DNA from 3 places in the Marinobacter sp. M1C genome. Region 2 is predicted to be linked to each of the others. Evidence: predicted binding sites of a transcription regulator. Region 2 holds the regulator's gene; each other region holds the start of a gene.
The links. Region 2 encodes FliA, which starts transcription of late flagellar genes. Its sites were predicted from a motif close to CTAAAGTTTNNNNNNNNNNNGCCGNTAA; they were not measured.
Positions count from the first base shown of each region.

Region 1: MIH19_RS16665 (methyl-accepting chemotaxis protein) is a predicted target of FliA. The motif match lies at 1,817-1,844, and genes of this name have one in related genera.
Region 3: MIH19_RS21855 (methyl-accepting chemotaxis protein) is a predicted target of FliA. The motif match lies at 2,423-2,450, and genes of this name have one in related genera.

Region 1 covers NZ_CP092289.1:3,544,076-3,548,335, reverse strand. The annotation lists gene MIH19_RS16675 (DMT family transporter) at 1-87, opposite strand, end outside; gene MIH19_RS16670 (NAD(P)/FAD-dependent oxidoreductase) at 84-1,454, opposite strand; gene MIH19_RS16665 (methyl-accepting chemotaxis protein) at 1,948-3,828, shown strand; gene MIH19_RS16660 (SDR family NAD(P)-dependent oxidoreductase) at 3,945-4,260, opposite strand, start outside.
Region 2 covers NZ_CP092289.1:1,272,169-1,276,428, forward strand. The annotation lists gene flhF (flagellar biosynthesis protein FlhF) at 1-1,344, shown strand, start outside; gene MIH19_RS06210 (MinD/ParA family protein) at 1,455-2,267, shown strand; gene MIH19_RS06215 (RNA polymerase sigma factor FliA) at 2,295-3,035, shown strand; gene cheY (chemotaxis response regulator CheY) at 3,113-3,496, shown strand; gene MIH19_RS06225 (protein phosphatase CheZ) at 3,517-4,260, shown strand, end outside.
Region 3 covers NZ_CP092289.1:4,624,820-4,629,079, reverse strand. The annotation lists gene MIH19_RS21870 (amidase) at 1-1,163, shown strand, start outside; gene MIH19_RS21865 (hypothetical protein) at 1,163-1,648, shown strand; partial or broken gene MIH19_RS21860 (IS66 family transposase) at 1,875-2,059, shown strand; gene MIH19_RS21855 (methyl-accepting chemotaxis protein) at 2,521-4,260, shown strand, end outside.

The DNA.
Region 1 (4,260 bases), 2.3 Mb from region 2:
GGCGGCCCACATGGCCCACATAAAACCCCAGCGTATGCTGCTGGAGGTGAAACGAGACCGAGCCTGGCTCAGGCTTGGTTGATTCATACAGTCTCCTTTTCTGGCTGGGCTTGCTTCACCTTGAGGAAGGCTTCCAGAGAATCGTCCATCGCATCCATCCAGGGCGTATGGTGCACCGGTGCCAGGGTACCCGTCAGCGTGGAGCGGTAGCTCTTATTGCGGTATCCAAGAATGTCCGCCTCCTTGTCGTGTTCCCACTGCTTGAAAATATGGGCAACGGCGGTTACATCGAACGCCGGGTAGTCGGTAGGTTCAAGCAGATCCTGTATGTAGGCGGCCTGAAAATCGATCTCGTCGACGGGATTGGCGAGCTTCAGCTCGCGGGCGACCCATTCACGGCTATCAGCGGCCATGGCGTCGCTTGCCGGCAGTGTTATGCGGCCGAGCATCACATCACGGGCATACCAGGCCTGGGCGTCGAACATGTTAAAGGTGTAGTACTGGTCCTGCATGCCAAGGAATATAAGCTTCGGGTTGGCTAAGGAAACGATCCCCTTGTACAAACCTTCCGGGTACATCCGGTTGCGCGTGGTCAGCGTCAGTTCGTTGGGTAGGAAAGGGAAGTGATGCTGGTATCCGGTACACAGAATGATCGCGTCGACTTTTTTGCTGGTGCCATCCTTGAAATGGGCCGTTTTGCCGATCACTTCGGTGAGCAACGGCACTTCGGTGAAAGACTCCGGCCACTCGAAGCCCATGGGCTGTGAGCGATAGCTGAAGGTGACCGATTTGGCGCCGTACTTGTGGCACTGCGTGCCTATGTCTTCTGCGGAATAGCTGCTGCCGATCAGCAAAAGATCTTTACCTTTGAACTCGCAAGCGTCGCGGAAATCGTGGGCGTGCAGCACACGGCCGGGAAACTGCTCCAGACCTTCAAAATAGGGCACATTAGGGGTCGAAAAGTGCCCGGTAGCAACGATGACATGGTCGAACTCGTCGGTGCTCAGTTCGTCTTGCTTTAAGTCCCGCACCGTAACCGCGAACTTGCCGGTGGCTTCGTTGTGGTCAACCCAGTGCACCGCGGTGTTAAAGCGGATGTACTGTCGTACATTGCTCTTGGCCACACGGCCCATAATGTAGTCGCGCAGCACGGCGCGGGGCGGGTAAGACGGGATAGGACGACCGAAATGTTCTTCGAAACTGTAATCCGCGAACTCCAGACATTCCTTGGGACCGTTTGACCATAAATAGCGGTACATGCTGCTGTGCACGGGCTCGCCATAGGCGTCCAGGCCGGTGCGCCAGGTGTAGTTCCAAAGACCGCCCCAGTCGCTCTGTTTTTCGTAGCATACGATTTCGGGGATATCTGCACCGGCGTCGCGGGCGGCTTCAAAAGCACGTAATTGGGCCAAGCCGCTTGGGCCTGCACCTAGAATGGCAATTTTAAAACTCATAATAATTCCTGTTTAGAACGTTGTATCGAGCACAGGCAAGAGCGGCCAGGGCGACAACTGGAAGCGAAAAAGGGCTCAGCTTTGACCGGTAACGATCGATCCGCGAGGTTTCGCAATGAGACACACCAAATTCGGATTAACCGATGGCGGAATAGGATGTAGACAGCAACTGTCGGAGGCGACAGAGGGTCAGGAGTGGGCAGACCACTGATCTGAGTGCGAGATGTCGAGAAAACGCCGGAGGGAAGCGCTCGGATGGCTAAGGCATAAGAAAAATGCTTGGTAACTCGCACGTCAGGGGGGCACCTTAGCACATTTAGAGCCTCGGCGTTTTTGTTGGGTGGCCGTTTAAGCCTGAGAAGCTAAAGTTATCTTTCACGATGCCGATACGTTGCTGACAGAACAGGCATTTCCGTATTGACCCGAGCTGGATCTCTAGGTTAAATGTCCTGCCTGTATACGCCACAACCATAACAACATTGGAGATTCCACTGTGAAGTTCAACTTGTCCTGGCGCCAGAAGTTCCGGATGCTCATCGTCGTAACACTGACTGGCTTGACCATTATCGCCGGGGCCATTTTCTGGGGATTAGAGGCTGTTTCATCCTCTTATGAGTCTGTCTATCAGATATCACGCTATGAAACCAGCGCGAGTAATCTTGTTACTAAATTGAACGCGGTTGAAAAACAACTCAACACGCTCTCCGGGGACGACCAGAGCGAGCCGCTGGCGAAGCTGAATGAGCTGACATCAGACGCCAAAGCACTGCAACGCCAGGCAAGTCAGCTGAACGACCCAGGCACTATCCGCTTTGCGGAATCCATCTATACGGAAGCCGAGCGTTATGTAACGCTGCGTCGGGAATGGCTGCGGCAGATGAGCGTACTCGGCTTGTCTGACGCCACCGGGATTCGCCAGGAACTCGCTGTTGTTATGACAGAACTGCAGTCACTGTCATTCAGCCTGATTGATGAGGCTGTTAGTGAAGTCGAGAGCACATCGAGTAAGTACATTAATACTCGTGATCCCGCACTGTCGGAAGTTTCAAACCGAGCCATTGAGGTGCTGGAAAATATTATTGAAAAGCACGATTGGAAAAGCATCGTGATTGGGGAAGTTACGAGTCTGTACCGTACTGTATTTGATCGGACTGATGTGCTTCTGCAGCAAATTGCCATCACTTCAAACAGCGCGGAAAAAGCTGGCGACAACCTTCAACAGCAAGTTATAACGCAAAATGAGGCTCTGCAATCCGGTCTTATTGCGCGCACCCTGCTAAGCGCTGAAAACGCCAAAGTGTCGGCCAAAATGGTCAGCATTGGTTCTATTTTACTGTTTGCGCCTTTTTTGGTCCTGGTGCTATTTCTTACCTCGCGGGCTCTGGTTAGCCAGCTCAACCGGGTGGTTGAATTGTTGTCACGGGTGTCAGAGGGCGACTTAACCAAGAAACTGTCACTCGGCAATAACCCAAACGACGAATTCAACACTCTGGGCAAAGCAACGAATCAGATGATCGACAACATCGGCGTGCTGATGAAAGAGTCCATCGCAGGCACGCGGGATCTGATCGAGGTTCATCACGAGCTTGAAAAAACCATGGTTCGACTGACGCAAAACAACGAAATAGTTGAATCACAAACTATTTTGGCGGCCACGGCCAGTCAGCAAATATCCGTCACCCTGAACGACGTGGCCGAACGCACCTCTCAGGTCGGTGTTGCTACCCAAGCCGCCAACGAGTCTGCGCAATCCGGGGCCCGGGTGGTTGAAGACAGCGTGACCTCAGTGCGCCTGTTGTCAGGCGTGATTCAAGATACCCATGGCCATGTCAAACTGCTTACCCAGGCCAGCGCCAAAGTCACGGGCATTATTGGCGTTATCAACAGTCTGGCTGACCAAACCAATCTGCTGGCGTTAAACGCTGCGATTGAAGCGGCGCGGGCGGGTGATGCTGGGCGTGGTTTTTCAGTGGTGGCTGACGAGGTTCGTACCCTGGCGCAAAAAACCGTTGCTGCCACCACCAACATTGTCGGCATTATTGACGAGCTCAACATGCAAACCACTAGTATGGACACGCTGGCTAATAACGGGCTAAAAATCGCGAAAGAAGGCGAGCACCATGCGTCGCAGATTGCAGATGCTATGGGAGGAGTGGCTCAGTCGATTGTTACCTTGAACTCGGAAATGGATCAGGTTGTTGTCGCCGTTGAGGAAATTTCCGTTACTACAGACGACATTGCGCAAAAAATGGAAGAAATTCGCGGTCAAAGTGTCGAAACACACGCCATTGGTGCTGAACTTGGCAGGCAAAATCAACGTTTGGCCGAGCATGCCAACGTGATTGCCGAAAGTACGCGGCGCTTCAATGTCTAGCCAGTTGGGGTCCGGTGCAGAGGGGCCCAACTGGTTTCGTTTTTGATGTTTTGTGATTGGGTGAAAAGCCAGTTTTGCGAGTGTTCAGATAGAGTGATTCTGGAAGCGTTTTTCCGTTACAGCGAAAATCCGCCATCCACCGCAATGGCCTGACCGGTAACGTGGGCGGCGCTGGCTAAATACACCGCAAGTTGTCCCATGTCTTCTGGCGTTTGGGCTTCGCCCTGTGGGAGCAGTGTTTTTTGGTGACGCTCCCACGACTCTTCTTCCGATTCGCCGTCTTGGGCCCAGGCCGCTGACAAGCCATCTGGCCCGCGCCACATGCCAGTTCCGACAATGCCAGGGCATAATGCGTTAACAGTCACGCCTTCAGCTGCGACTTCCTTGGCAACAGCGTTGGTAAAACCAATGACTGCGAATTTCGAGGCGGAA
Region 2 (4,260 bases):
TTTGCACCTACAATGGCCGCAGCCCTGAAGCAGGTCAGCGAACACATGGGGCCGGATGCGATGATACTTTCCAACCGCCGGGTAGATGGCGGCATTGAAATTGTGACGGCCCTCGATTACGACGAAAACATGGCGCGCCAACGCTTAGGTGACAAAGCGGTGGCAGCTACGAGCGGCACCCATCTGGCAGAGCTGCAGGCAGACCAGCAGCGCCACCTGGAAGACGAGCTTGGCCGCTCCCGTGATCGCATCCGCGGCGTGCGCGATCAGCGTGCCGACAGCCAGGCCGGTTACGGTTCCATTGCTGAGACCGTCAATGGCTTTGCCGACATGACCAGCACAGATCCGTTTGCAGAGGGCGGCATAACCTTGCCGGCCGGCGCTGACGGGCGTAGCCAAAACGCGGCAGCGCAAAGCGGTCAGCCTGCGGGTTATGCCGGGGAGCTGGCGGCCATGCGTTCTGAAATAAGCAGTCTGCGCGAGCTGATGAGCGGTCAGGCCGCGCCTGCCGCCTTAAAAGACGCCAGTGTTGGCGCCAATGTTACGGCTCTTCAGCAGCGCCTGGCAGAACGTCTGGGTGAGTTCGGCCTAAGCCGCGAACTGTCTGACAATCTCGCTCGCCGTCACCAGTCCGGGCGCCTGGAGGATGGCTGGAAGCAGTCTCTGAAAATGCTGGTTAACGGTGTCCGTACCCCGCGCCAGGAATGGCTGGATGAAGGCGGTGTGTTTGCCCTTGTGGGACCTACCGGAGCGGGCAAAACCACCACCATCGGCAAATTGGCGGCACGCTACGTGCTTCGCCACGGCGCTGACTCCCTGGCGTTGATTACCACCGATCGTTATCGGGTTGCAGCGCACGAGCAATTGTTTGTGTTTGGCCGTATTCTTAACGTGCCGGTACGGGTGGTTGATGAAAGCCATCCGCTGGATGAAATTCTGGATGAGTTGTCTGACCGTCATCTGGTATTGATCGATACCGCCGGGCTGACCAGCACCGATCGGGGTTATCAGGAGCAGTTGGCCGAGCTGGCCCGCAGCCATCATAAAATCCGTACACATTTGGTGGTGTCTGCCACCAGTCAGCCGCGTATTATGAAATCCGTATGGCATTGCTATAAGATGGCAAACCTTGCCGGCTGTGTGATTACCAAGATCGACGAGGCTCTGACTCTGGGCGAAGCGTTGGGATTTGTTATGGAAACCAGCCTGCCGATGGCATGGTACACCGACGGCCAGAAAATACCCCAAGACTTGCACCCGGCGAAAGCGCTTGCGCTGGTGCAACTCGGTGTAGAACGAATGAAGGATTTGCGGCAGAAGCAGGCTGTTGCCACCGGTTCCTGAAAGCGCCGGTTGTAAAAGCATCACAGCAAGCGGGCAGTCGGGCAGTAAGGAACATTGGGGCAGCGGTAACATCCGTTCCCGGTTAAACATGGCAAGAGGCCATCATCAGTATGAGTAGAGCACATCCGGTTCAGGTAATTGCGGTCACGGGCGGTAAAGGTGGTGTTGGCAAAAGTAATGTGTCGGTCAACCTGGGCATTGCTCTGGCGCAAAAAGGCCGTCGGGTGGTGCTGTTGGACGCCGACCTGGGGCTTGCCAATATCGATGTGCTGTTAGGCCTGAAAACCAAGCGCAATCTGCAAGACGTACTCAATGGTGACTGCGACTTGCGTGACGTGCTGGTAGATGGTCCCGGCGGTATCAAGATTGTGCCGGCCTCATCAGGCACCCAGCGCATGACCCAGCTCAGTGCTATGGAGCACGCCGGTTTGATTCACGCTTTCAGTGACCTTGCCGACCAGATTGACGTGCTGATTGTGGATACCGCCGCCGGCATTTCCGAATCGGTGGTCAGTTTTTTGCGGGCATCCCAGGAACTGCTGCTGGTGGTGTGCGACGAGCCTACTTCGATTACCGATGCCTACGCCCTGATCAAGTTGATGAACCGCGATTACGACACCAGCCGCTTCCGGATTCTGGCCAATCAGGTGCACACAGAACAAGAAGGCCGGCTTTTGTATGAAAAACTGACCCGGGTTACCGAGCGTTTTCTGGATGTAGCGTTACAATATGTAGGCATGGTGCCCTTTGACGAGGCCGTCAAAAAAGCGGTGCGGCGCCAGCAAGCGGTGTTGGAAGCTTACCCGCAAGCAAAAGCCTCGCTGGCCATCAGGGCCCTTGCTGAAAAAGTGGACAGTTGGCCGCTGCCATCATCGCCGCGGGGTCACCTCGAATTCTTTATAGAGCGGCTCATCGAAGTTTAAAACACATCCCGTACAAAAAGCGGATTTATGACATTGGCGAAAGATCTTGGAGTCTATCAACGGTCGGGTGCTTCAGACGCTTCCCGGCTGATTGAAGAGCACGCGTCCCTGGTCAAGAAGATTGCCCTTCATCTGCTGGCGCGATTGCCCTCTAGCGTGCAACTTGAAGACCTGATGCAGGCCGGTATGATCGGCTTGCTTGAGGCGTCGCAACGTTATTCAACGGGCAAAGGTGCTACCTTTGAAACTTACGCGGGTATTCGTATTCGCGGCGCTATGGTGGACGAAATCCGCAAAGGCGACTGGGTGCCGCGTTCGGTGCACAGAAACTCCCGGCGCATTTCCAAGGCCATCAAAGCTGTAGAGGGCCGAGAAGGCCGCGAAGCCCACGATGTCGAAGTGGCTGCTGAGCTGGATATGACGCTGCCGGAGTACCACAGCTCCTTGGCCGACTCTAACAGTGGTCGGCTTTTTAGTCTCGATGAGCTCAATGAATCCGGCGAGCCGCCGATAGAACAATCAGAGACGGATGATAACCCGTTACACGGGGTGTCAGAGTCCGCCTTCCGTAACAGTTTGGCGGCGGCTATTGAAACCCTGCCAGAACGTGAAAAACTGGTGCTAAGCCTGTATTACCGGGAAGAATTGAACCTGAGGGAAATCGGCGCTGTGCTGGACGTCAGCGAAAGCCGGGTCAGCCAGATTCACAGCCAGGCTGCCTTGCGCCTACGCAGCCGGTTAGCCGACTGGAAAACGGACCCTACATAATTCTAGCGTTTGCAACCCGTGGGTTGCAGGCAGTGACGCAACGAGATTCGACTAGATTCCACCGATTGGAGGTCCTCTTGGACAAAAATATGAAAATTCTCATTGTGGACGACTTTTCCACGATGCGGCGTATTATTAAAAACCTGCTGCGTGACTTGGGCTTCACCAACACCGACGAAGCCGACGATGGCAACACGGCAATGCCGATGCTGAAAACCGGCAAGTACGACTTCCTGGTGACCGACTGGAACATGCCTGGCATGTCCGGTTTTGACCTGCTCAAAAATGTTCGCGCCGACGATCAGCTTAAAGCCCTGCCGATCCTGATGGTGACGGCTGAAGCCAAGCGCGACCAGATTGTCGCTGCGGCGCAGGCCGGTGTGAACGGCTACATTATAAAGCCGTTCACTGCCGCTGTTCTCAAAGAAAAAATCGAAAAAATCTTTGAGCGAATTCAGTAACCGGGGAGTGGATACAAGCCATGAACAAGTCAACAGGCGAGCGCCATGCCCTGGATCCAGAGCTGACGGAAAAATTAAAGCAACAGTCCGAACAGCTGGTTGACAGCGTGCGCGCGGGCGACTATCCCCGCGCTATGGCGATGATCAGCGATCTTGCAGAAGTGCGAAATCAAGGTCTGTATCACGAAGTAGGGCGGCTAACCCGCAGCCTGCACGAAGCCATGCGTAATTTTCAGATTGATCCGCGCAACCCCGAACAGAAAGAAGCTCTGTCAAAAATGACCGATGCCTCCGATCGCCTGGAATACGTAGTGAAAATGACTGGCCAAGCGGCGAATCGGACCATGGATCTGGTTGAAGAAAGCATGCCAGTTACCCGTCATTTGCAAAGCGAAGCCCAAGATCTGCATCAGCAGTGGCAGCGCCTGCGGCGGCGGGAGATGGCACCGACCGAATTCCGCGAGTTGCACGCCCGCATGGATCAGTTTTTGGCGGCGTTGAGTACTGACGCCGGCAAACTGTACGGTAACCTCTCAGAAATTTTGCTGGCTCAGGATTATCAAGATCTGACAGGTCAGGTGATTCAAAATGTCATCACCCTTGTGCGTGAAGTGGAAGAAAACCTGGTAAGCCTGGTGGTGATGGCCGGCCACGTAGACCAGTTGACCGGTACCGTGCACCAGATGGAGGACAATCAGCCTTCGGCTGAGCAGGGTGTGGGTCCGCAAATAATGCCAGAACAACGCAAAGACGTGTTGTCTGGT
Region 3 (4,260 bases), 1.4 Mb from region 2:
ACGCACTCCAGAAGGGCAAGGTTCCTCTGGGTGAACTCGCCGGGCTGCCGATAGCGCTCAAGGTTCTGTTTGATGTGGCTGATGAAGTCACTCACTCGGGGTCCAAGTGGTGGAATCAGCCGGCACAGAGCGATGCGCTGATTGTTTCCCGCCTGCGCCGGGCTGGTGCAGTTATTACCGGCCACACCAACATGACGGAGTTCGCCTACTCAGGGCTCGGGCTCAATCCCCACTATGGTTCGCCGGCAAACCCGCTGGCACCGGGGCGGATATCCGGTGGATCATCATCCGGAGCGGCTGCAGCGGTGGCCCACGGTATGGCTGTGGCAGCTATTGGTAGCGACACCGGTGGATCAGTGCGAATTCCGGCGGCTTTTTGTGGCCTGGTTGGGTTTAAGCCTTCCCAGCAAAGAATCCCTCGTGAAGGTTCATTTCCACTCTCCGACAGCCTGGACAGCATTGGCCCGATTGCCCGCAGCGTTGAGTGTTGCGCGCGTATTGATGCGGTTCTTGCTGGTCAGCGTTGGCAAGCGGGCGCGCCTGTGGACTTACGTGGTCGTCGCTTTGTCGTACCGACCAATTACATGCTGGATGATGTGTCTCCGGCGATTTCTGAAGCCTTTTCTCGCAGCCTTCAGCGGTTGCGCGACTGCGGTGCTTATATTGTAGAAGCGCCAGCCCCCGTGTTGGACGCGCTGCCCGAACTGCTCGAAGGCGGCGGCTTTACCGCAGCGGAAAGTTACCATATTCATCGCGACTGGTTGCAGCAGCATGGCGATGAATATGACCCCCGTGTACGCACACGTATTGAAAGGGGGGCGGGCATCAGTGCCGCAGATTATCTAGAGCTGTTGCATCGTCGCGCTGTGCGCAAAAAGCAGGCCGATGAATGGTTGGCTTCCTACGACGGACTACTTGCGCCCACGGTTGCTATTGAGCCGCCGCTACTGAGCGAACTCGAAACTGACGAAGATTATGCACACCTGAACCTGCTGATTCTGCGCAACCCAACGGTGGCTAATCTGCTGGACCTGTGCGCCATCACGCTACCTAACCATCGCTCCGGTGATTTGCCAAGTGGTCTGATGCTGGTTGGTCGTAATGGCACTGATAGTGCATTACTGGGAACGGCGCAAGCGATGGAAAAGGCACTGAAATACTAATGCTTGGGGTCATTGTGATAAAACTGATTGCCACCGCATCGGTGGTGATCGGGGTCTCTCTGGCCGTAAATAAGCTGGGGCCAAGACTGGGTGGAATCATTGCAGGAACGCCAATCATATTAGGCCCCGGTTACTTTTTCATGCTGCAGGAGCGCTCGGTTGAGTTTATCCAGTCGGCGGCGTTATCGACGCTGCACGCGCTTGTAGCGACATTGTTTTTCAGCATCTGTTTTGTCATGACGGCGGGCCGCCTCAGTGCGTTGGTTAGTCTTGGCCTGGCAACCGTCACCATCGCCCAAAAGGGCATGCTGAGCCTCGTGGCGTTCACTGTTGTGCTTGCTATGACGGCGGGTAAACTGCCACCCATGATGACCTTTACAGCCTCTTTGATCGCTTCGCTGGTTGTCAGCGCCGCCCTGTTTCTCGTCAGTCAGCGGCAGTATCGACGAGCCCTTGTGCCCAAGGTAACAACGGAAACCTGTTAAAGCCGGATACGTAACAGGCGGTCTACGGTTCCCTGAATAAAAATCGTGAGTTGAAGACCATTCCTGCACCTGCTGGCTTACCATGTTGCCTGTGAGCGTTCATTCCAAGACGTCCTGCCATCCCGATGAGGCAGTCCTTGGTTGATAAGCAGCGTGACAGCGGTTTATCAGTCATGCAATTTTGCAAGCAGGAGGACATCGGCTATGCCAGTTTCAACTGTACGACCTGAATCCGTGCACCTACCTGGTGGACGTGCTGCAAAGCATCAGCCAACACCCGGCCAGCCAGGTGGCTGACTTACCGCCAAAGCTCTGGAAATTGCGGTTCGCGGACAAGTCGCTGAGATCCCTGGTGGATCCGCGCCATCCCGACAGACAAGCCAGCCGGAGTCTGTAAGCCATGAGCATTGAAGACATGACGATCGACCAGTTGCTGGAAATGAACAGGGTCATCTGCCGGCGAATCAATCAACTGCAAGATCAGGTAAACATGTAGGCGCTGAGTCAATTGCGAGTGGGGTCGAAGGTTGGGATCGTTACCAACGATCAACCGTAATCAGGCCTCATACTTTTAGTGGCAGGCGTACGCCCGCTGCAACTGAGGCAAGATATCAACTTGTCTCTTAAGTTGTGACCAAATTCAGTTTACCACTACAGGGTGACACCAATCGTTCGAGTACTTCAAGGCTTGAACAAAAAAGCTCCCTGCAATCCTTCATGGATCAGGGGGCTTTTTTGTTGCTATGGCTCGTCTTTAATCAGTCGAAGAATTTACTCAAGACTTCGCAATGCCAGCCGATAGTAAACTCTACGTACTTATTTTTATACGTACCTATTTTTAAAAGCCGCCTCCAAAAAGACGAGGACATACTGTGCAACTAACTTTCGGGCAAAAGCTCTTGGTCACCTTTGGCATACTATTGGTGCTTGTTATGGGCGCTATTACGATGGTTGGCGACATGCGGCTGAAGAGCACAACAAGTACCTACATCGACGCACTGATTGCGGACGCAGTGGTGCAGAACACGTCCAGTATCGCTGAGTGGCTTAATACTCGGTTAGTGATGATTGAGGCGGCGGCCGAAAGCCTTGGAAACGCACCGAGTGATGAGCAGAGGCGTAACATTTTACAAACTGTTTCGACCGCTGGTGGTTTCTTCAATGTGTATATCGGTAATAAAGAGGGTCGCATGCTGATGGAGTCAACGGCTGCGCAAGCAACACTCCCGGCTGGCTTCGATCCCCGCGGTCGCCCTTGGTACAAAAAAGGCATGGCGGAAGGTAAGGCTTCGTTTACCGAGCCATATCGCGACGCGACGAGCACCGAAACCATCATTACCGCTTTGGCTCCTGTTAGCGGTGGAAGTAACGGTGGTGTGGCAGGCGCAGATATAAGCTTGAGTGCTATCAGTAAAATGCTTGAAACCATAACGCTGGCAAAGACTGGCTATGCGGGCCTGGTTAACGCGTCAGGTGTTGTTCTGTTCCATCCCGACAGTCAGTTGATTGGGCAAAATATCAAAAGCCTGATTGGGGTGTCCCCCAAGTTTGATGGGCATCGTCAATTCTATGAATCAGGCGATGTGGCGTGGCGCGTCGCTTTTCACCCGATTAAAGAAGCGCGGGGCGTTGACTGGTATTTGGGCACTTTTGTGAACGTCGACAAAATCAACGCTCCCATGCTAAGTGCCCGTATGACCGGGATAATCCTCGCGCTCGTCGGCCTACTGGTATCGCTGTTCATTTTACACGTGTGTATCAAAATACTGATGGCCCCAGTGCGGCGTTTGAACTCTGCAATGGCAGACATCAGTTCTGGTGAGGCCGATTTAACCCAGCGCCTGGATGCCAGTGCCAAGGATGAATTCGGAGAACTCGCGGGCAGCTTCAATAGCTTTATCGAAAATATTCAAGTGGTAGTGCACGATGTTCTAAGTGGTAGTGATGACCTCGCAACGAATGTGGTCGCATTGAAAAAGACCGCCAGCGCAAGCCGGTTGAGCGTTGAAGGCCAGCAAGCCGAAGTGGATATGGTGGCAGCTGCCATCAACGAAATGTCTGCAGCCGCGGGTGAAATCGCCCAGAATGCTCAGCAAACAGCCGATGCGGCCAATACGGCTGATAAGGAAAGCCGGGCTTCATTGGAAACCGTCGGCCAATCCAGGGATGCGGTGCGAAAACTGGCGCAAGAAGTGAATGCTGCAGCCGAAGTCATCAACAATTTGGGCAAAGATGTAACCTCGATTACCTCGGTGCTTGAAGTCATTCAGGGAATTGCAGAACAAACCAATTTGCTGGCACTGAACGCCGCAATAGAGGCGGCTCGTGCGGGCGACGCCGGCCGCGGATTTGCCGTGGTAGCGGACGAGGTGCGAAACCTGGCTCAAAGAACCCAGACTAGCACCAAAGAGATAAACAGCATGATTGAGCGCCTGCAAAAGGGGGCTAATGATGCCGTCGCTGGGATGAACGCGTCCAAGGCTGTATCCAATGTCAGCATGGAGAAAGCTCAGGACGCTATGGACGCTTTGAACCGGGTGGCTGATGCAATAACGTCCATTAGCCAGATGACAATGCAAATTGCGACGGCTTCTGAAGAGCAAACCTCAGTG